3 regions of the Gordonia marina genome follow, and region 2 is predicted to be linked to each of the others. Evidence: predicted binding sites of a transcription regulator. Region 2 holds the regulator's gene; each other region holds the start of a gene.

Region 1 (7,207 bases), on a different contig from region 2:
CGCCTACTTCGGCGTCGCTGACTGGCTGATCATCCTGCTGCGTATCGCGTTCGTGCTGATGGCGATCTTCTCGCTGTGGTTCCTGTACAAGTACTACTCCGACAACGATGAGCTGCTCTGGCTCGCCACCTCGTCCGGTGTCCTGATGGCCACGCTCTGGCTGGTCAGCTCCCTCGGCCAGGGCTACTACTCGATGCTGCTGTTCCCGATGCTGATGACCGTCTTCCGGTCCGGTTCGGTGATGCGCAACTGGCCCGCCTGGCTCGCCGTCTACGGCTGCATGACGTTCGACGTGTTCGGCTCCAAACGGTGGGAGCCGTTCGGCCGCTACCTCGAATACAACCGGGTGACCCTCGGCTGGTCGCTGCTGATGATCGTCGTCTTCTGCGTCCTGCTGTTCCGCTGGCTCGACATCCGCAAGCTGGACGACGACGCCGCGTCCCCCACCGCCGAGGCCCCCGCGCTCAGCTGAGGTGCCTGCGCAGCGTCAACGACTGCGCCAGCGTTCCGACCGGCCCCTGCTCGTCGTGCAGGACGCTGCTGGTGAGACCGACGCCGCTCGGCCCGAAGGCGACGCGCGTGTCCAGGCCCAGCCATCGCCCGGCGGGCTGCCGGAACAGGTGCGCGGTGAGGTCGACGTTCGGGTACATCCAGACGTGCGGGTCCTGCCGCAGCGAGATGCCGTTCGCGGTGTCCCACAGCTTGGCGTAGTCGCCGAGCGCGGTCGCGGGCTCCCCGGCGATCAGCTCGACGTCGGTCGTCACCCACGCCCGGGCGCGGCCCGGCCGGGTGTCGTCGGCCTGCCACGCCTGCACGGTGTCGATCATCCCGCCCTTCCACCGCTTGAGCCACGACGGCTCGGTGAAGGTCTCCGGCGGCGGCAGCGGCGCGAACTCGTTCTCGGCCACCTCGGCCGTGTCGGAGACCTGCAGCAGCCAGCCGCGCGCCCGGACGGTGGGGCGGCCGCCGATCACCGCGGTGGCCTCGACCAGTTCGATGGTGCGGCCGGGCCGGATCACCTCGACGCTCAGCTCGATCCGGTCGCGGGCGATCTGGCCCAGCACTTCGAGGCTGAACCGGCTGAACTGGAGGCCGGCGGCGTGCGCCGTCCGCCACCGCTCCAGATGGTCGACGATCAGTCCGGCGACCGGCGCCAGGTGCAGCTCGTCCTCGCGCCAGGCCCCGGCCGCGCAGTCGGTCGGGGCGAAGGTGTCGTCGTCGATCCTGGTGAAGTACGCGCGCGTGGAGGGAGCCATGCCAGCCACGCTAACTCAGCGCGGCACGCGCGCGGCAACCGGACTACCGTGGAATCCATGAGCGATGACGCACGTGATTACCCGGCCGATCCGAAGGCGCTCACCGACGCCGACTGGCGCGAGCGCCTCAGCCCCGCCGCCTTCCGGGTGCTCCGGCAGGCCGGCACCGAAGCCCCGTTCACCGGCGAGTACACCGACACAACCACGGAGGGCGTCTACCGCTGCCGGGCCTGCGGCGCCGAACTCTTCCGGTCCGACGCGAAGTTCTCCTCGCACTGCGGCTGGCCGTCGTTCTTCACGCCACTCGCCGGCGATGCGGTGATCGAGCGCCGTGACGACTCGCTCGGCATGGAGCGCGTGGAGATCCTGTGCGCCAACTGCCACAGCCATCTCGGCCATGTCTTCGCCGGGGAGGGCTACGACACCCCCACCGATCTGCGGTACTGCATCAACTCGGTCAGCCTGGACCTGGACACGTCCGCCGACGGCTGAGCCTGCCGAAGGCTCAGGGCAGAGCGGCGACCAGCGCCGCCGGCTCCACCCGGGGGCCGGTGAAGAAGGGGATCTCGACGCGGACGTGGTAGCGGGCCTCGGTGGCGCGCAGGTCGCGCATCAGGTCGACGATGCGGTACAGCTCGGGTGCCTCGAAGGCGAGCAGCCACTCGTAGTCGCCGAGCGCGAACGCGGGCACCGTGTTGGCGCGCACGTCCTTGTAGCCGCGGGCCGCCTTGCCGTGGTCGGCGAGCATCTTGCGGCGGTCCTCGTCGGGCAGCAGGTACCAGTCGTACGACCGCACGAACGGGTAGACGCAGACGTAGTTCCCAGGATCCTCCCCGGCCAGGAACGCCGGGATGTGGCTCTTGTTGAACTCGGCCGGGCGGTGCAGCGCGGCGGCGCTCCAGAACGGCTCGCTCACCTTGCCGAGCAGGGTGGTGCGCTGGAACGAGCTGTACGCGTCCTGCAGCTGCTCGATGGTCTCGGCGTGCCACCAGAACATGAAGTCGGCGTCCCCGCGCAGTCCGGCGACGTCGTAGATGCCGCGGATCACCACACCCTTGCCCTCGACCTCGGCGACGAACCGCTCCAGATCGGCGATCACCTCGCTCCGATCGTCCGGCAGCTCCCCGGCCCGGATCTTGAAGACCGAGAACATCAGGTAGCGGATGGTGGCGTTGAGTTCGTCGTAATCCAAGCGAGCCATGACTCCCATACTGCCACTGCGCCCCACGCGTCCTGGCTCACACTCCCGTCACGACGACCGAGAACGCTGCTCGAATCGGGGTGCGTGCCTTCGGCCCGCTCGGTCTGGTGTCAGAACGGTGGTGGGCCGTCGGCGGCGTCGGCGCGTTCGCGGGCGCGACGCAGGCGGGCGCGTTCGGCACGGCGCCAGGCGTGTTTGTAGGCGGTGGCGGCCCGTAGACCTCCGCCTGTCACGCTGCGGCCGACGCCGCCGGTCGGGGGTGGGCCGGGTGGTGGTTCGGGTGGCGCTTGGGCTTGATGGGCACACCTCACCCCGGTGAGCTGGGGGAACAGCCACTGATTCTCCGCGCGGGTCTCGAAGGTCGTGCCGTGGAGGGTGATCGCCGTCCACACCGCACCGTGGTCGTCGATCCATTGTTCGTCGACCCATCCGTCTTCGGGATCGGTCGCGCCGAGGAACGTTTTCAGCAGGTGATGGCGCTTGCATTTGGGTCCGACATTGCACAGGCAAGTCGGTCCGCCGGAGGCGGGGCAGATCTGGTTGAACTCCTCGCAATGGTCGAGTTCGCAATTCCAGGCCGGCTGCTCGCATCCGGGCACGGTACAGGTGCCGAAAAGGGCCCGGACCAGGACACTCAGGGCTTCGGTGGGCCGGTACGGGTCGGCGGGCTGGGCCTGACCGGTCAGGAACGCCGGCGGCACCTCGTGCCCGTCAACAAGCTCGCCGCGCGTCCCGGACCGTCCGGCATCAGTGCGCTCGGCATCAGTGCGCTCGGCATCAGTGCGCTCGGCATCAGTGCGCTCGGCATCGGGCTGCTCGGGGTTGCGGTGATGCCGGAGCTCGGCCGCGTGGCCGCCGGACGGGTCGTCCTCCTGGCGGCCGTCGGTGTCGTTCTCGCGGTTCTGGGCCGCAGTGGCGTTCGGCTCCTGCTTGGCGTGGGGGTCGGTGTCGTGTCCGTCGGGCGACTCGGCGGCGACCGGCTCGACGCTGTTGCTGTCTTCGGGTGGCGCCGTGACCGGGGGACGGCGCTGCAGGAGCGCACCGAGGTCGAGGTCCCGGACGAGAGCGTCGGGGCGTTGTGCGAGGTCCCGGACGTGGCCGGCGCTGATCGGGCCGTGCCCGTCCAGATGGGCCGGTTCGTCGTTGTCGCCGGTGAGGGTGCTCTTCTGGCAGACCGCGTGCACGATGATCCGGGCCTGCCGCTCGGAGATCTCCCCCTCGCCGAGGGTGGCAGTACAAGTCTCTTTGTCGGCGCACGCGCAGGTGAAGGGGAGCCGGCGCAGCCGGGCGATCGCCGCCGCGGAGCGGAGCATGCCCTTGGTACGCGGGTCATTCGGGCAGACCCCGGCGATCATCGCCTCGACCGTCTCGTAGGCCAGGCGGGCCTCTTCGGCGTCCGCGGTGATGTTGATCCCGCCCAGACCGTCGGGGTAGTCACGATGGGTCACGTTCTTACGGCGCCGGGCCTTCTCCCGCCGTTTGCGATCGGCGTCGGCGTCACGTTTGTTCACGATCCGGTCGGCGATCCGTTCGGCCGCCCTCTCGGAGATGTGCCCGGCGGTGGCGAGCGCATCAGCGAGATCCTGGTCGACCTGCGTCATGATCTGGCCGTCGTCGACGATGTCGGTGCGGTAGGCCACCTTCTCGAACATCTCCGGCGAGATGACGGTCCGGCGGAGCAGGTCCGCGGTGGCGGGGAGTCGTTCGGCGGCGGCGATCGCCACGCCGACCAGGGCGCGGGAGGCCCGCCGGTTCCCGGCGAAATAGATCGCGAAGTATTCCACGGCCAGTGTGTAGGGGTCGAACAGGTCTTTCTGGTCTTCTCCGGCGCAGACGCGGTCGTCGAGGGTGGCCAACTCGATGTCGAGGAACTGCCCGACGGCGAACAGCTGTTGCGAGTACAGGTATGTCTGACCCCGCCAGGCGGCCTCGGCGTAGACCGCCCACGACCGGCACTGCGCCTTCTCGTCGTCGTTTTCGTCGGCGGGGACCATCCCGGCCGCGGTGAGATCGATCCCCGCCCAGCGGGAGGTGAACGCGTCGTCGATCGCGTCGGTCGTCATGATGGTCACCTCCCCCCAGGGATCAATGTTCGACTTATCTATGCTCTAGGATACAGCCACATCACGGTGTGTGCCACCCGACTTTTCTGTACCGTCACCACGACTATACGACCTGGTTACGACAACAATCAGCTATGCGGAGGCGGTCACCCGATCACACCGAGTCGGCGGCAATCCGCCCACAGAAGTTGAACGATCGCGGTGACATGTTCGAATAGATCGAGTCGAGGTGCTTGCCTTCGACTCGCCTCCTCACTGCGTTCGTCGGCGGCTCAGGCGGCGGACTGCGGCCGTCGTCATGCTGGGCGATGGTCGACGATCCGCGCCGCCGCCCGCCGGGCCGAGCCGATGCAGGCCGGCACGCCGACGCCGTCGAACGCCGCACCGGCGAGTGCGAGTCCCGCGGGCAGCGAGTCCCGCGCGCCGGCCATCGCGGCCAGGTGACCGGGCGCGTATTGCGGCAGGCCCTCGGGCCAGCGCTGCACCACCGTGTGCTCGATCACCGGCGCGGCCAGGCCGGCGCCGGCGAAGTAGGTCGCCAGATCCTCTGCGGCCCAGGTGAGCAGGGTGTCGTCGTCGGCGGTCACCGGCTCGCCGAGCCGCCCGAACGACACCCGCAGCACCGGCGGACCGGACTCCGCCAGGTGCGGCCATTTCTGCGACGACAGGGTGACCGCCTTGCTGCGCATACCGGCGTCGGAGGCCACCAGGATCCCGGAATGCCCGGGCAGCGCCGTGCCCGGCGCGAGGACGCAGCCGACGACGGCCGACCCGGCGGCCGGGACCTGCGACAGCGTCGCCGCCGACTCCGGCGCCACCGCGGCCAGCAGCGTCGCGGCCCGCCACGGCGGCACGGCGACGATCACCGCGTCGTAGTCGCGCGCCGCACCGGCGGCGTCGAGCACATAGCCGCCGCGATCCGCTTCGATCCGGTGCACCGGCGTCTCCGGGAGGATCGACGCGCCGCTCGCCCCGGACAGCACCTCGACGAGCCGGCGGTAGCCGCCCCGCAGCGCGCCGAACACCGGGCCGCCCGGCGCCGGGGCCGCGACGATCCCGCGCACGGCGGAGGTCAGCGAATCGGCGCCCGCGTCGAGCGCCGCGGCGAGCGCGGGCACGGTCTCGGCGAGACCGAGGTCGTCGGCCCGCGCCGAATACACCCCGCCGAGCATCGGGTCGACGCTGCGCGCCACCACGGCGTCGCCGAAGCGGTCCCGCACCAGGGCGCCCACCGACACCGCCGCACCGGGTGTCCAGTTCAGCGGACGGGCGGCCTCGCCGTCGATCAGGGCCCGGTCGGCATCGCCGATCAGCGCACCCATCGCCGCGGCGCCGTCCGGTACGCCCATCACCGCGGGCCGCGGCATCGGATGGAGCCGTCCGCCGGACCAGATCGCCGGTCGCAGCGGCCCCGGCGACACCACTTCCCCGGCGAGTCCCAGCTCGGTGACCAGCGCGAGCGCCTCGGGCCGCCGGATGATGAACGCCTCGGCGCCCACATCCATCGCGACGGGGCCGGCGTGGCGGGTGCACAGCAGTCCGCCGGGGCGGTCGGCGGCGTCGTACACGTCGATGGCGGCGTCCGCGCCGAGCCTCCGGCGCAGCGCGTAGGCGGCGGTCAGACCGGAGACGCCGCCGCCGACGACCGCGATCCGCGGCGTCATAGCGAGTGGATCAGTTCGACGGCGCGGGTGATCGCGCCGGCGTCGGTGTTCGGCAGCACCCCGTGGCCGAGGTTCAGGATGTGGCCGCGCGCGCCGGCGTCGACGGCCCGCTCCCCCTCGCGGATGATCCGGGACAGTTCGCGCGTCAGCACCTCGTCGCCGGCCATCAGCACCGTCGGATCCAGGTTGCCCTGGAGTGCGACGCTCCGCTCACCGGAGCCGCAGCCGACCCGCTGCGCGGCCACGTCGAGCGGCACCCGCCAGTCGACGCCGATCACGTCGGCACCGACCCGGGTCATCGCGGACAGCAGTTCACCGGTGCCGACGCCGAAGTGGATGCGTGGCACCCCGAAACCGGCGATCTCGGCCATCACCCGCGCCGAATGCGGCGCCACGTAGGTCTGGTACTCGGCCTCCGACAGGGTGCCGGCCCAGGAGTCGAAGAGTTGCACGGCGTCGACTCCGGCCTCCAGCTGCGCGGTGAGGAACGCGATGGTGATGTCGGTCAGCTTGCCCATCAGCCGGTGCCACAGCGGGGTGTCGGCGCGCATCATCGTCTTGGTGTGCTCGTAGGTGCGGCTGGGGCCGCCCTCGATCAGGTACGACGCCAGGGTGAACGGTGCGCCGGCGAAGCCGATCAGCGCGGTGGTGCCGGCCAGTTCGTCGAGGATCAGCGAGATCGCCGCGGTGACGGCGCCCACCTCGCCGGGTTCCAGGCGGGGCAGGGCATCGACGTCGCTCGCGGTGCGCACCGGCTGCGCGATGACCGGCCCGGTTCCGGCGACGATGTCGAGATCGATGCCCGCGGCCTTGAGCGGCACCACGATGTCGGAGAACAGGATCGCGCCGTCGGTGTCGTGCCTGCGGACCGGCTGCAGGGTGATCTCGCAGACCAGCGCGGGATCGAAACACGATTCGAGCATGCCGCGGCCGGCCCGGATCTCGCGGTACTCGGGCAGCGAGCGTCCGGCCTGCCGCATGAACCACACCGGCCGCCGGGACGGCTGCCCTCCGGTCGCCGCC
Region 2 (7,207 bases):
CCGGCGCAGCAGTACGCCGACCTCGCCCTCTCCCAGCTGGAGCCGCGGTCGGAGCCACTGGTGCCGGCCCTCGCCCGCGAGCTCGGCGTCATCACGCGGATCACCCTGTCCCCGAGCGACTTTCGCGTCGAGAACCTTCCTCCGCACCTCCGGATCCACTTCGCGGTCACCGGCCCGGACGGAAAGATCGTCGCCCGCAGCGATTCCCTCGACGAACTCCGCCGCGAGTTCTCCGGCCCGTCGACGACGGCCGCAGCGGCGCCGGTGCACCAGCGCTGGACCGACGACGCCATCGGCGCCCTTCCGGAGCGCATCGATGCCACCGTCGCGGGTCAGCCGGTCGTCACCTACCCGACCCTGCGCCCGGCCGGGGCCGGAGTCCGGGTGGTCGACGCGACCAGCCCCACCGCGCGGGACGCCGGGATCCGCGCCGGGGCGCAGGTGTTGCTGGAGAACGCGATCACCCCGCTGACCAAGAAGATCGCGAACACGCTGCCGCCCGGTGAACGACTTGCCCTCAGCCAGAGCCCGTACCGGCGGGCGGACGACCTGTTCGCCGACTGCACCCGCCGGGCGATCGCGGATGCCCTGGCCGGTGAACCCGGCGTGGCCGCGATCCGCACCCCCGCGGATTTCGCCGCGCTCACGCAGCGGCTGTCACCGGCCGTCCGCGCCGCCGCACCCGACTACTTCACCGTCGCCGCGGCGGCTCTCGCCGAGACCGCCCCGCTGCGCCGGGCGATCGACGCGCGCAGCGGCTCGGTCGCCGCCGACGACGTCGCCGAGCAACTGGCGCACCTGGTGTACGACGGCTTCGTCCGCGACACCGCGCTGACTCACCTGCGGCATCTGCCCCGCTATCTCAAGGCCGCTCGTGCCCGGCTGGAGGCGCTACCCGGTTCGGCGTCCCGGGACGCGACCGGTCTCGACGCCGTCGACCGGGTGATCGCGCACTGGAATCAGCGTCTCGCACAGGTCCCGGCGCACCGCCAGGATGCGCTGAACGACCTGGCGCACTGGATGATCGAAGAACTCCGCGTCAGCCTCTTCGCCCAGCAGCTGGGCACCGCGGGGCCGGTGTCGGAGAAGCGTGTGATCAAGGCGCTCGACACGTTCACCTGACCGTCGCGCGGAACCCGCGACGGCCGGATGTCAGGCGACGGGCTGCTTGCGGCCCGCGCGGAGATCGTCGATCTCGCGCTGGAAGTCGTCGGCCGACTCGAACGATCGGTACACCGACGCGAACCGCAGGTACGCGACCTCGTCGAGGTCGCGCAGCGGGCCGAGGATGGCCAGGCCGACCTCATTGCTGGGGATCTCGGCGGAACCGGATGCGCGCACCGTGTCCTCCACCGCCGCGGCGAGTTTCGCGAGCGCATCCTCGTCGACCTGGCGGCCCTGGCAGGCGCGGCGGACGCCCTTCATCACCTTCTCGCGGCTGAAGGGCTCGGATACACCGTTGCGCTTGACCACGGCGAGCACCGCCGACTCGACCGTGGTGAACCGGCGGCCGCACGCACCGCACGACCGGCGCCGCCGGATCGCCAGACCGTCGTCGGAGGCGCGCGAATCGACTACTCGGGTGTCGTCGTTCTTGCAGAACGGGCATCGCATGCCCTCAGCGTACCCGCCGCGCATCCCGATCCCACGCGCGTTCAGCGGTATGCGGGAACCACGAGCGCCTGACCCGGGCGCAGCCCGGTGCCGTCCAGCCCGTTCAGGTTCCGCACCGTGGCGATCACCGACTCGGCGGGCAGCTCGGGGGCGATCCGCTCGGCGAGCGACGACAGCGATTCCCCGCTGCGCACGTGCACGACCTGCGTCGCCGCCGGTGTCCCGGTGGCCGCGCTCTGGTAGTCGTGCCCGGCGATGCCCATCACCGCGGCGATCAGCGCCACCGCCAGCCCGGCCAGCACCCCGGCCGCCCACCGCCGACGGCTGCCGGCGGTCCGCCGCGCCGGTGCCGAGGACGGCCGCGCGGTCGTGGCCGGAGTGTTCGAACCGGCGCTCGCCACGCCCGGGACCCGGACACGTTCCCGGCGCTCCGGGATGTTCGATCGAGCGGCGGCGGGCACCGTGCGCAGCACTCCGGTGCGGCTCTGCGGGCTGCGTCCGGTCGGCCGGCACGTCGGTGCGGCCTGCACCGCACGACGGACGCGCGTACCGACGACGATCGGAACATCGCAGGTCATGGTCACAGAGGCGGCCGTTCCGGCGGCTCGGCGGTCACGGTCCTTCAGCAATCCGGTCATCGTTAACTCCCATCGTTCGTATGTTCGATGAACTCTTGTTCGACAGTTAACACCATGGGTCCGACAACCGTCCCGACACGTCGAACAATTGTTTGAGTTCTGTGACCTAGTCGACTAGATTGGGGATCACCGACGAGGAAAGGAACCTCAGATGACCGACGGACCGCAGAACACGTCGAACGTCGACCCGCTGCTGTCGACGGCGACCCTGGAGGCCTCACTGACCCAGCGCCAGCGCGAGGTCCTGGAGTACATCCGCTCGTCCGTCCGGGAGCGCGGCTACCCGCCGAGCATCCGGGAGATCGGCGAGGCCGTGGGACTCACCTCGACGTCGTCGGTCGCCCACCAACTGCGAACCCTGGAGCGGCGCGGGCTACTCAAGCGCGATCCGCACCGGCCGCGCGCGGTGAACGTCCGCGACGACCATCGTCCCCCGCCGCCGGGCGACGCGGCCGGTGACGAGCCGGGTATGCCGTCACCGGCGTTCGTTCCGGTCCTCGGCCGTATCGCCGCCGGTGGTCCGATCCTCGCCGAGCAGGCCGTCGAGGACGTCTTCCCGCTGCCCAAGGAGCTGGTCGGCGAGGGTTCCCTGTTCCTGCTGCGGGTGGTCGGCGAGTCCATGATCGACGCCGCGATCTGCGACGGCGACTGGGTGGTCGTGCGCCAGCAGAACGTGGCCGAGCAGGGCGACATCGTCGCCGCCATGATCGACGGCGAGGCCACCGTGAAGACCTTCAAGCGGGTCGACGGTCACGTCTGGCTGATGCCCCACAACGAGCACTTCGAGCCGATCCCCGGTGACGACGCCGCCATTCTCGGCAAGGTCGTGACCGTGCTGCGGCGCATCTGATCCGGACATCCACACCGCGCCCGGCCGCCGGGGTGGGGATCGCGATCCCCACTCGGGTGGCCGCGGTCCTACAGAGTGATCGACTCCCCCGTTCGGGTCCACCGCTGGTTCTCGCAGAGATTCGACCGCACGACCTTCACGTCCGCACAGCCGGGCAGCGCCGGTAGCGCGGCCTTCATCGTCTCGATCAGCCCCTCCGGCAGGAGCGGGCTCAACGAGATCCGGTTGATCCAGCCTCGCTCGATCGGCATGTGGTGCACCGGCGGCCCGTCACCGCTCCCGAGGTGGACGATGCGGAACTCGTTCTCGTCGCGAAAACCGTGCCGTTTGACGAACGGCAGATCGTCGGCCGTCAGCCGGGAGTCGCCGGCCTCTTCCTCGATCTCGTCCAGGGTGAGGTAGCGGACCGGACCGGACGCGTAGGCCGGGTCGCCTGCGATGCTCGCCAGCAGTTTCGCTTTGCTGATCTCGAGCCGCACGCCGTCCGTGCCGCCCGCGAAGACGCCCCAGTGGTGATAGGTCTCCGTGGACTGGGTGAAGCACGCGACGCTGACGCGAGACGAACCCTTCAGTGCGCAGTAGTGATCCATGAACCCGCTGTCGTTCCGGTCGACCCAGGTGCGCGGGCTGAGCAGTGTGACGCGCTCATTCAGCAGGACGTCGATCGCGTTGGAGAGCGTCGTGTACCGCTTCAGGATCGTCGGCTCGTAGACGACGTCGCTCATCGTCAGCCGAGTACCGCCCGCGCCGCCTCCCGGGCCGAGGCCGTGCTGTCGGCGGCCACCGCGGCCTGCGCGGCCGCGCGGCACTGATCCAGGGTCACCGTGCTCAGCTTGAGCCCCACCGCGGGTGCCGCGGCCGGGGCCGACGACAGCGAGGTGACGCCGAGACCCACCAGCACGCACGCGAGCAGCGGATCGGCGGCGGCCTCGCCGCACACGCCCACCTGCTTGTCCTGCTCGGTACCGGCAGCGCCCACGCGCTCGATCAGCGCGAGGACGGCGGGCTGCCAGGGGTCGGTCAGCGATGCCAGTTCCGGCGACATCCGGTCGGCGGCCATCGTGTACTGGGTCAGGTCGTTGGTGCCGATGGACACGAAGTCGACCTCGGCGAGGATCTGGCCGGCCATCACCGCGGCCGACGGCACCTCGACCATCACACCCGGGATCATCCCGCGCTCGCGCACCAGCGCCGCGAACTCGCGCGCCTCGGCCACCGTGGCGATCATCGGCGCCATCACCCACGGGACCACCGTGGTGCCCTCGGCGGCCGCGGCCAGCGCCTCCAGCTGGTGCGCGCGGATCTCCGGATTCGACAGGATGATCCGGTTGCCGCGCACCCCCATCGCCGGATTCGGCTCGTCCGGGTGCGTCACGAACTTCAGCGGCTTGTCCGAGCCGGCATCGAGCGTCCGGATCACCACCTTGTCGCCGTCGAACGCGTCGATCACCTCGCGGTAGAGCGACGTCTGCTCAGCGACCGAGGGCTCGTCCGGACGGTCCAGGAAGGCCAGTTCGGTGCGGAACAGCCCGACGCCCTCGAGCACTCCGAGGTCGGCGGCCGCCCGGGCCGACACGCCGTCGGCCACGTTGGCCAGGATCAGCACCCGGTGACCGTCTGCGGTCTGTCCGGGACCGCGCCAGGCAGCTGCCGCGGCAGCGGTCTCCTTCGACGACGCGACCGCCGCGGTGACCGCCGCCTCGTCCGGGTCGAGGCCGACCACTCCGCGCTCGCCGTCGACGAAAGCCAGTGCGCCCGTGGGGATCTCGCCGAGATCGGCGATCGCCACGACGCAGGGGATGCCGAGCTGCCGCGCGATGATCGCGGTGTGGCTCGACGGTCCGCCGAGGCGGGTCGCGAGGGCGATCACCCGCTGCGGATCGAGCCCCGCGGTGTCGGCGGGCGCCAGGTCGTCGGCGCACAGGATCGACGGCCGGTCCGGCGTCGGAATGCCCGGTTCGGGCAGGCCGAGGATCTCGGCCACCACGCGGTCACGGATGTCGTTCAGATCGGTCACCCGCTCGGCCATGAGGCCGCCGAGCTTGGTGAACATCGCCGCGATCTGCTCGATCGCCGCGACCGTGGCCGCCGCCGCCGGCGTACCGCCGGCGATGAGTTTGGTCGCCGCGCCGATCCAGGCCCGGTCCTTGGCCAGCGCGGCCGTCGCCGCGAGCACTTCGGCCGAACTGCCGGTGCTCGCCGAGGCCCGCGCCGAGAACCGTTCGGCGACGGTGTTCGCCGCGGTCGTGAACCGTTCCTCTTCGGCGGAGCGCTGGGCTTCGTCGATCACCGCCGTCGCGTCGATGTCGAACTCCGGCGTCTCGGCGGGCCGGATCACCGGACCGTACGCGAGCCCGTGCACCACGGGTGTCCCCCGCACCACCGTCGTCGCCCCGAAATCCTCCGCTGCCATCGCGTCCACCTCATTCATGTGACAGAGATTACAGAAACCGCTTGACGAGTCAACGCATACACAAGTAAACAAAGACATAACCAAACGGGATTGGGAACTCAGCCCCTCTTTCGAGGACTCTACTCAGGACGGCACGGTGTACGCGGAAGAACGCCAGCAGGCCATTGCGAGCGAAGTACGGGCGCGCGGCCGCGTCGCGGTCGCCGAGCTGGCGACCCGGTTCGACGTCACCGGCGAGACGGTGCGCCGCGACCTCGGAGTCCTCGCCGAACAGGGCGTGGTCCTGCGGGTCCACGGCGGAGCGGTGCGGCCGGACGTGATGACCGTCGGCGAGCCCGACCTCGCCCAGCGCGAGCAGTCCCGGCTCGCCGAGAAGACCGCGATCGGGGCCGCCGCGCAGCGTTTCCTCCCGCCGTCCGGCGGTTCGGTGATCTTCGACGCCGGGACCACCACGCTGCGCGCCGCGCTCGCCCTGCCCGCCGACCGCGACCTGTCGGTGGTGACCAACGCCCTGCCGCTCGCCGCCCACCTGTCGACCCTGCCGCGCTGCGACGTGACCTTCGCCGGGGGCCGCGTGCGCGGCAAGACGCAGGCGACCGTCGGCGCCACCACCATCGACTTCTTCCGCGGGCTGCGCGCCTCGCTCGCCTTCATCGGCACCAACGGCCTCAGTGTCGCCCACGGGCTGTCCACGCCCGATCCCGACGAGGCCGCCGCGAAACGGGCGATGATCGCGGCGGCCAATCAGGTGGTGGTCCTGGCCGACTCCTCGAAGTTCAATCGCGAGGATCTGGTGAGCTTCGGCGCGCTCTGCGACGTCGACGCCGTCGTCACCGATGCCGGGATCGACGACACCTTCCTCGCCGACCTGCGAGCCCTCGACATCGAAGTGGTGATCTCATGATCGTGACCGTGACGGCCAACCCCAGCGTCGACCGCACGCTCCAGCTGCCGGGACCGCTTCAGCGCGGCGAGGTGCAGCGGGTCACCTCGGTGCGCGACCAGCCGGGCGGCAAGGGCATCAACGTCGCCCGCGTCATCGGCGAGGCCGGCCTGGACGCACTCGCCCTGCTGCCCGCCCGCGCCGGCGACACGCTGCTCGGCCAGCTCGACGAGGTGGCGCTCGACTACCGGTGCGTCTCGATCGACGGCCAGGTGCGCGTCAACCTCACCCTCGCCGAGCCGGACGGCACCACCACCAAGATCAACGACGCCGGCGTCGCCCTCACCGAGGACGGACTCGCCGAGTTCGGCGCGCTCATCACCGGCGCCGCCGGCGCCGCCGAGTGGGTCGCCCTCTGCGGCTCACTGCCGCCGGGCGTCCCCGCCGACTGGTACGCCACCATGGCCGGCCGGCTGCACGCGGCAGGCCGGAAGGTGGCCGTCGACACCTCCGGGCCGCCGCTGGCCGCCGTCGCCGGCGCCCGGCCCGACCTGCTCAAACCCAATGCCTTCGAACTCGCCGAACTCACCGGGGACGACGGTGCGGCGATGGAGCAGGCGGCGCAGGACGGCGACCCGGCTCCCGCGGCCCGCGCCGCCGCCGAACTCGCGCGGCGTACCGGCGGCGCCGTCCTCACCACCCTCGGGGCGGGCGGTGCGCTACTCACCACGGCGGAGGGCACCTGGGTCGCCCGCGCCCCGCGGATCCAGGTCCGCAGCACCGTCGGCGCCGGCGACTCGTCGCTCGCC
Region 3 (7,207 bases), on a different contig from region 2:
GCGATCTCCCTCGACCAGTGCCGGTCCGTCGATGCCGAGGCCGGCCCCGCCGTGATCGACCGGCTCGGCGACGTCGACCCGGGCTACCGCCGCGTCGACGACTCCCTGGAACTCGGGGAGGCGCTCGGCGACCTCGGCCGCCGGGAACGTCGCATCCTCGGCCTGCGGTTCGTCCGGCTGATGTCGCAGAGCGAGATCGCCGACGAGATCGGGATCTCCCAGATGCATGTGTCCCGGTTGCTGCGCCGGACGCTGGACCACCTGCGCCGGGTACTCGAGCCGTGGCCGGCCGCGGCCTGACGCGCGACGCGGTCTGGCACTTCCAGCAGTCGTGCTGGTGGAGGGGAGTTGAGACCACTCATCCGATCGGGCGGCCACATCCCTGTCCCGGTCAGAACGGCGGTTCTTCGGGGAAGCCTTCGTGGTCGTTCCCGGCCTGCGTGTCGCGGGCGTGGCGTTCGCGGCGGTTGGCGTCGCGTTCGGCACAGCGGCGTGCGTGTTTGGCCTGCGTGCGGGTCCGTGCGCGGTCCGGACTCAGGTCGTAGGTGTCGTGATCGGGTTGCCCGGCTCGGGATGTCTGCCCGGCGAGCTGGTGCCGGCACCGCAGTCGCGCCAGTCGAGGGAACAGCCACTGGTTGGGTGCGAGGGTTTCGGTAGTGATCCCGAACAGGGTCATCGCGCAGTGGTAGAGGCCGGCGTCGTCGATCCAGATCTCGTCGACGAATCCGGGGAGATGGGTTTTCGCGAGGTGGTGATAGCGACACTTCGGCAAGAGGTTGCACAAACAGGTCGGTCCGCCCTCGCGAGGGCAGACCTGATTGAACTCGGTGACATGGTCGAGATCGCAGGAGAACGCGGCGCGTGCGCAACCGGGGATCGAGCAGGTGCCCCAGAGGAACCGGGCGACGGTGTCGGTGACGGTGTTCGGCCGATAGGGGTCGCTCGGCAGAGCGGTGCGGCCGATGACTCGCCCGGCCGGTGCCGCGTGAGCGGTGGGTGTCGTGGCGCTGCCGGGCACGGGGGTGTGGGCCGCGATGGTCGCGGTGGCCATCCCTGCGCTCGCGGTGTCGGCGATCGTAGCGTCGGCGCTGTCGATGGGGATGTCGAGATCGGCGAAGTACGCCAGAGCAACCGCATCGACAGCAGCCCAGTCGACGCCGTCGAAGACCGAGTCGAACCAGGCCCCGGCTCTCGCTGAACCGATTCCCGGGGAAGTGTCGCCGCAACTCGGTGAACCGGAGCCGGGCTGGTCGCCACTGACCGGTGCGTTCGGAGCGGAATGGTCGATCAGCGCAGAGCGATCGATCAGTGCGGCCATGGCCGGGTGGTCCTGTCCGGCCGGGTCGGCTCCTTCGGTGAGGTCGTCTCGCTCGCTGAGGTCGTGCAGTGCGGCTTCTTGCACGAGTTGGGCGAAGAGGACGTCGATGTCGGCATCGTCGAGATCACAGACGCGCCGTGACCAACGTGCCGAGTCGCCCCGGAGCGTGGCCGGGTCTGATCGGTCCGTGGTGACTGGGCCCACGCCGATATCGAGGCCGTCTCGGCCTTCCTCGGCGGCGTCGCCCTCACCGCATCCGACGTGCAGATCGGATTCGGGTCCGCACCGGGCGCGGTCCCGGGCTCTGATACCGCCAAGGCTCGTGTCTTCGGCGTCGGCGGTGTCTTCTGCGGTGCCTGCCTCGGTGTCGTCGTGGCTCTCGTCGTCGCGCGGGTCGTCTGCGGTGGGTTCGGGGCGCCGGTGATCGTCTCCGCGCTCGTCGGAGGTGCCGGGGCGGGGTCGTCGTCGGTGCACCGCGGCGTCGCCGCGGGTCGTGACCGGATCGCCGGCTTCCGCCGGATCGCTGTGGCCAGTCGAGTCGGTGGGCTCGCACAGGTCGTTGAGGTCGACCGGCCGGATCACCGCATCCTTCCGACCAGCGAGGTCACGGGCGTGATCAGCCGAGATCACCCCGTGCCCGTCGAGATAACCCGGCTGGCCGCCGCCGTCGAGTGTGGTGGAGTCGACCACGACGTGGATCACCACTCGCTTGAGTCGCTCATCCAACGCGGCCGGATCCAACCGGGCGGTGCAGTCCTCACGCCCGCACCGGCAGGTGAACTCCTGTCCGGTGACTCGGGCGTTGATCGCATCGGCCCGCCGGGCACCGGCGGTCCGCGGATCATGCCTGCACACCCCGGCGGCGAACGCGTCCGCAGCAGCTAGCAGCAGACGATTGTCCTCGGCTGGAGCAACGATCGTGACCGCCGACATGCCGTCCGGCCGTGCATCGACATACACCGTGCGGCGGGCCTTCGCCTTCTCACGCCGGCGGCGCACCGCATCCGGATCAGTCAAAGCGAGGAACCTGTTCGCCAGATCGGTGACCTGTTTCTCCGAGAGCACCGCGCGCCGACCGTAGAGCCGGAGAAGTTCTCCGCTGATCTGCCCGTCCAGGGCGGCGACCGCGACCGGGTCGGTCACCAACTCGACCGCCAGGACCAGTTTGTGGAACCGTCGCCGGTCCAGAATCCCGTCCCGCAACAACACCGCACACCGGGGAAGCCGGTCGCGGGCGGCGAACGCATCATCGAGCAACATCGCCCCTTGATACTCGGTGCCCTCGACATACTGGGCCAGACACAGGATCACCTGCGCATCAACGTCGAGGAGTTTATGCGCGACCCGCTCCGCACTGTCGACCGCCTCGGCGGCGGCCTTCGCGGCGACCTGATCGTAGATCGCGAGCGCACCCTGAAATTGTGTCCAATCCAGGAATGCGTGAGCCTTCTTCACCGTGTTGATCCGCCCGGCCACCTCGGCCTGCGTCAATCCGGACAGATCCTGCCCGGCAGGACCCAGACCGAGAGCAGACAGGTCCGCGGTCGGCCAGGCCGACGGCGCGAATCCGAGTAACATCACCCACCACCCCCTCGGCGATCTGTGCTGGTCAACACCGGTTTTCTGGCGTCTCTGTACTGCTGACGACATCATGACACACCCCTCCGACAAACCGAACAAATGAACGATCATCTCGTCTGATGGGTGGTCTCGACTCCGCTCGACCGTCATGGGTGCTTCGCGTAGCCGTCGGGACGGCACTTCGCTCGATAAGTCAGCGGCCGCGGACCGGCAGACGGGACAGCGCGTCGATCAGCAGTCGGGTGTCTTCCTGAGGCCGGTAGACCGTGGCCGCGGCGGCGGGCGCCGGGGCAGTCATTGGGGCCCTCGCGGGGCGGGCGGGACCGGCGGATGCGGATGATGACGCCGATAGTCGGCGGCCTCCTCCGCGGTGACCTCCGGGATCAACGGATCGTGCTCGGCGCGGTCGTGCCGGCGCCGTGTGGTGAGCGCGGCCCGCCCGCCGACCAGGCAGGCGAGCGCCAACGCCGTGCAGACGACGGCGCCGGCGACCCAGCCCGTCAATGCCCAGCCGAGGGCCGCGGCGGAGATCGCCATGCCGATCAGTGCGATCGCGATCAGAAGCAGAACGTAGCCGAGGAGTCCGAGCGCCTTCAGCGGCCGGGCCACCTCGCCGGGGAGCAGGTCGGCCGCCGGATCGTGGGCGGACCGTCGGGGCCCGGTCATGACCGCACTCCGGCGTTGTCGACGAGTTCACGGTTGCCGTCGCGCCGAGCGCAGTTCGCGCAGCAGTAGATGGACACGTCGTCTTGGACGCCGTGCCCGATGATCGCGCAGCCGCATCGTGCGCACCGCGGGGCGTGACCGGCGATGGCGCACTCGAAGCTGTCGTAGACGCCGCGTCCCGGCAGTCCTTCCACCGAGATCAGCAGTGCGTTGCGGTACTCGTTGCCGCAGATGTCACAGGTAGCGATGGGAATCCTCTCTCCGGCGGCGTGGTCTCGACTCCGCTCGCCCGGTATGCGTCACGGAGCGAGCGGTGAACGGATGCGAACGGGAGGGGAGCGTCATCGCGCTTCCCCTCCCGCCCCGTGTCACTGGCCGCTGTGGCTGTGCTCGCCGCCGCGGACCTTGGCCTCGTGCGGCTGCTGCTCGGCACCCTTGCGGCCGGCCTCATGCGGGTCGGCACCTTCCGGGGAACCGAACTTGCCCGAGCTGGCCTCGCCGCCCTTGTGCGCCTGTTCCTCCGTGTCGGACCGGTTGCCGAACTGTCCTGGGTTGTTCGGATCTGCCATCGTCGAACACCTCCTTGTGATGTGTTGTCGCGGAAGCTCCGCGGCCAAGGAGTACCCGAGTGGGCGAGTGCTAAACGTCAGCCGGCGAGAATCGCCGTGACCTCCGGTGAGGCGTAGAACGGGGCGAGCTGTTCGCGCACGATCCGCTCCAGTTCGCCGTTCGCGGCGGACGCCGCCAGCAGGCGGGGTGCCATCTGGACGGCGTAGCCGACCAGATCGTCGCGGGTCAGGTCGATGTCCTCGATGAGCACGGCCGCGGGGTGCCCCGCATAGGTGTCGAAGAATCCGTCGACGAACGCCTCGGCCAGCGCGATGACCGGCCGGCTCGTGGCGGCCGCGATCACGACGTCCTGCGCCAGCCCGGCGACGCGCAGGGCGTCGTCGGGGGAGAGCACGGTGTCGTGGCGGCGGACCGGGCGATCGGCGTACAGATCGAAGACCTCCAGGACGGCGGTCCGGGTCTGCGGGTCGTTCAGGGTGGCGATGATGATCTTGTTCAGCCTGCTCATCGCGAATTCCGCGCCTTTGGCGGCGGTGTCGCCGAAGAACTGCTCGAACTGCTCGCCGGTCTTCCCGATGGCCTTGCCGGCGACGGAGGTGCCCAGGTTGACCAGCGAGCCGACGCCGGGGATCTTCTCGGCGACCGCGCGATTGCCCGCGAGGACGTCGTTCACGATGCGCCCGACGAAGCGGGACGCCAGCGAGGCGACGAGCGGGCTGCTGGTGAGCTCGTCCAGCGCGCGTTCGAGGGCGGGGGTGAGCGCGAGCGTCTCGTCGGTGAGCCGTTCGACGTTGTCGCGGTCGATGAGTTCGCGGAGCGTGTACTCGCCGGCCGGGTTGCCGACCACGATCGACGCTCCCGACTCGGCGAGCGTCGTCGCTGCGGAACTGGCCGGCAGCCGCGCGGCGAGAAGTCTGACCAGGGACTTCACCTGGGCGGGGTCGACCAGCTCGCCCACGGTCGTCTTCTCGGCGGCGGCCAGGACGTCGTCGACGAGCTGAGTGGTGACCTCGGTGACCTCGTCGCCGGTGAGGCGTCCCAGCGCCCAGCGGACCTGCGCGTCGAGCAGTTGCTCGGCGATCGATACGTCGCTCATAGCGGTCAGTTCAGCCCGTCCCGGCGCTTCTGCTCCTCGTACTGCGCAGCGGCGCTCTCGTGCTCGGGATTCTCGGTGATCAACGACTGGCCGCCGAACTCGCGGTACAGCGCGAACACCGCGAGGATCAGGCCGAGGACGCCGCACGCGTAGGTGCTGCCGGGGACGTGCGACCATCCGCGGTTGACGACGTCGACGATCGCCCAGATCACCCCGACGAAGCCGAGGCCGACCATGAGGACCAGGAATCCGCTCACACGCATGGCGTTCATCCTGCCATGGGCGTGTGCACCGACCGGCCGGGCGCGTCGCAGTGGTCGAATAGTCGCGATGGTCGAATAGTCGTGATGGTCGGGTAAGGGAACAAACGTCGGGGCCGGCACCGTCTTATCGCTGCCGGGTGCATCCGCACCGGCCGAGTCGAAGGGGCGGAGATGACGGGTACCGGTGTACCGCCGACGGTCGACGACGAGCGCGCGCCGGCCGGCGGGGTCTGCCGTGGTCTGGCGTTTCTGCTGTGCGCGGTGGGCTCGGGTCTGCTGCTTCTCGCCGTGGCGATCTCCGGGGCGGTGCTGCTTCGGGTGCGGCAGCCGCACGACGACTTCGCGTCGCTCCGCGGCCCGGCGAACGTTCTGATCGTCGTCTTCGCCCTGGTCATCGCGGTGCTGATCGGACTGCTGGTGGCCGCGTGGGCTGGCGGTGCGCCGCCGTCGCTGCGGGTCGCCGTCCTGCTGACCGCCGCGGCCGGCGTCCTGGTGTTGCTCTCTGTCCAGCGGTTCGGGGGTATCGAGAGCGAGGCCGGGCAGGCCGGATTCAGCGGGCAGCACGCCACCTGGCTCGCCCTTCGGCTGGCGATCGGGGGCTGCGTGGCGGTGTTCGTCGGCGTGATCATGCTGCCGGACCGGGAGACGAGTCGCCTCCGCTGGGCGGTGGCGCCCGTCGCGGTGATCGTCGTCGCGGCCGGAGTCCTCACTCTCGGGCTTCCGCTGTTGCCGTCCGGCGGTACGACGCTCCGGGTGGCTGATCCGCTGCCGCCGGTGCCGCCGATTCCTGCCGCGGTCTCCGGTCCGGGCCGCTCGCTGCCCGCCGGTATCACCGACGCGATGGCGTTCGGCCCCGGTTACCTCGTCTCCAGCCGTCACGGCGGCCTCCTGACCATGCACGACGCGACCGGCGCTCAGCGGTGGCGATTCGACCTGGCCCCGGGGGTGAACAGCGCGGTCAGCCTGCTGCCCGCCGAGTCGCTGGTGGTGGTGGCGCGAGTGTCGGACCGCGCGGACACCACGTACGCGATCGACGCGGCGAGCGGACGACTCCGCTGGACCGCGGCGGGGCTCTGGGCCGTGCCGGACAGGCACTTCGACGGCACTCTCGCCACCGGACACACCTTGATCCAGCCGACTGCGGACCGGTCCGCGGTCAGTGCCGTCTCACCCGCGACCGGCACCCGGATCTGGGAGCACCGCGTCCCCGCGGACTGCGCGATGGACTGGTTCTCCGGGTCGCGCGACGTCCTCGAAGCGCACACCTACTGCACCGGCACCGAGATGTTCGTGCGCGTCATCGACCCCGCGACCGGTGCGTTGCGGCGCACCACCCCCTATCCACCGGCCTACGACAAAACCGTTCCCGTGGGTCGTGACTTCACCCTGACGCGGACGTACCGGCCCGGAATCACGACGATCCGCCGGACCGGCACGGGCCGTCCGGTGCGGGTGATCCGCTCGGCCGACGTCTCCTGCCCCAGCGACACCGACTGCGTCTCCGTGGCCGACGGCCGCGTCGTCCTCTTCTCGTTGACCGGCGCGCATCCGGACCTGGTCGTCCGCGGCGTCACTTCGGCGCGGGATCCGGTGCTGCTGAAAGACCAGCTGATCTTCCAGGCGGGATCCGAGGGCGACGGCGAGCGCCCGGTCGTGCTGGTGAACCGGACGACGGGCGACGTGCAGAAGGTCCCCGCGAGTCGTGCGCTGGCT

What was found. Region 2 encodes LexA, which represses DNA repair genes until DNA is damaged. Its sites were predicted from a motif close to CGAACANNTGTTCG; they were not measured.
Region 1: the regulator LexA is predicted to act here: its motif matches at 4,646-4,659, upstream of ACSEEN_RS02970 (HNH endonuclease signature motif containing protein).
Region 3: the regulator LexA is predicted to act here: its motif matches at 2,992-3,005, upstream of ACSEEN_RS02720 (HNH endonuclease signature motif containing protein).

What each region holds. Positions count from the first base shown of each region.
Region 1 is NZ_JBPSDN010000004.1:733-7,939, reverse strand. It holds gene ACSEEN_RS02990 (glycosyltransferase family 87 protein) at 1-472, shown strand, start outside; gene ACSEEN_RS02985 (thioesterase family protein) at 465-1,256, opposite strand; gene msrB (peptide-methionine (R)-S-oxide reductase MsrB) at 1,314-1,748, shown strand; gene hemQ (hydrogen peroxide-dependent heme synthase) at 1,762-2,457, opposite strand; gene ACSEEN_RS02970 (HNH endonuclease signature motif containing protein) at 2,568-4,520, opposite strand; gene hemG (protoporphyrinogen oxidase) at 4,817-6,184, opposite strand; gene hemE (uroporphyrinogen decarboxylase) at 6,181-7,207, opposite strand, start outside.
Region 2 is NZ_JBPSDN010000025.1:18,032-25,238, forward strand. It holds gene hrpA (ATP-dependent RNA helicase HrpA) at 1-1,122, shown strand, start outside; gene nrdR (transcriptional regulator NrdR) at 1,153-1,614, opposite strand; gene ACSEEN_RS15285 (LysM peptidoglycan-binding domain-containing protein) at 1,656-2,252, opposite strand; gene lexA (transcriptional repressor LexA) at 2,404-3,102, shown strand; gene ACSEEN_RS15295 (hypothetical protein) at 3,171-3,827, opposite strand; gene ACSEEN_RS15300 (phosphoenolpyruvate--protein phosphotransferase) at 3,830-5,533, opposite strand; gene ACSEEN_RS15305 (DeoR/GlpR family DNA-binding transcription regulator) at 5,652-6,419, shown strand; gene ACSEEN_RS15310 (1-phosphofructokinase family hexose kinase) at 6,416-7,207, shown strand, end outside.
Region 3 is NZ_JBPSDN010000003.1:167,672-174,878, forward strand. It holds gene ACSEEN_RS02715 (SigB/SigF/SigG family RNA polymerase sigma factor) at 1-300, shown strand, start outside; gene ACSEEN_RS02720 (HNH endonuclease signature motif containing protein) at 392-2,896, opposite strand; gene ACSEEN_RS02725 (hypothetical protein) at 3,194-3,565, opposite strand; gene ACSEEN_RS02730 (metallothionein) at 3,562-3,861, opposite strand; gene ACSEEN_RS02735 (hypothetical protein) at 3,934-4,134, opposite strand; gene ACSEEN_RS02740 (hypothetical protein) at 4,212-5,231, opposite strand; gene ACSEEN_RS02745 (hypothetical protein) at 5,237-5,494, opposite strand; gene ACSEEN_RS02750 (outer membrane protein assembly factor BamB family protein) at 5,666-7,207, shown strand, end outside.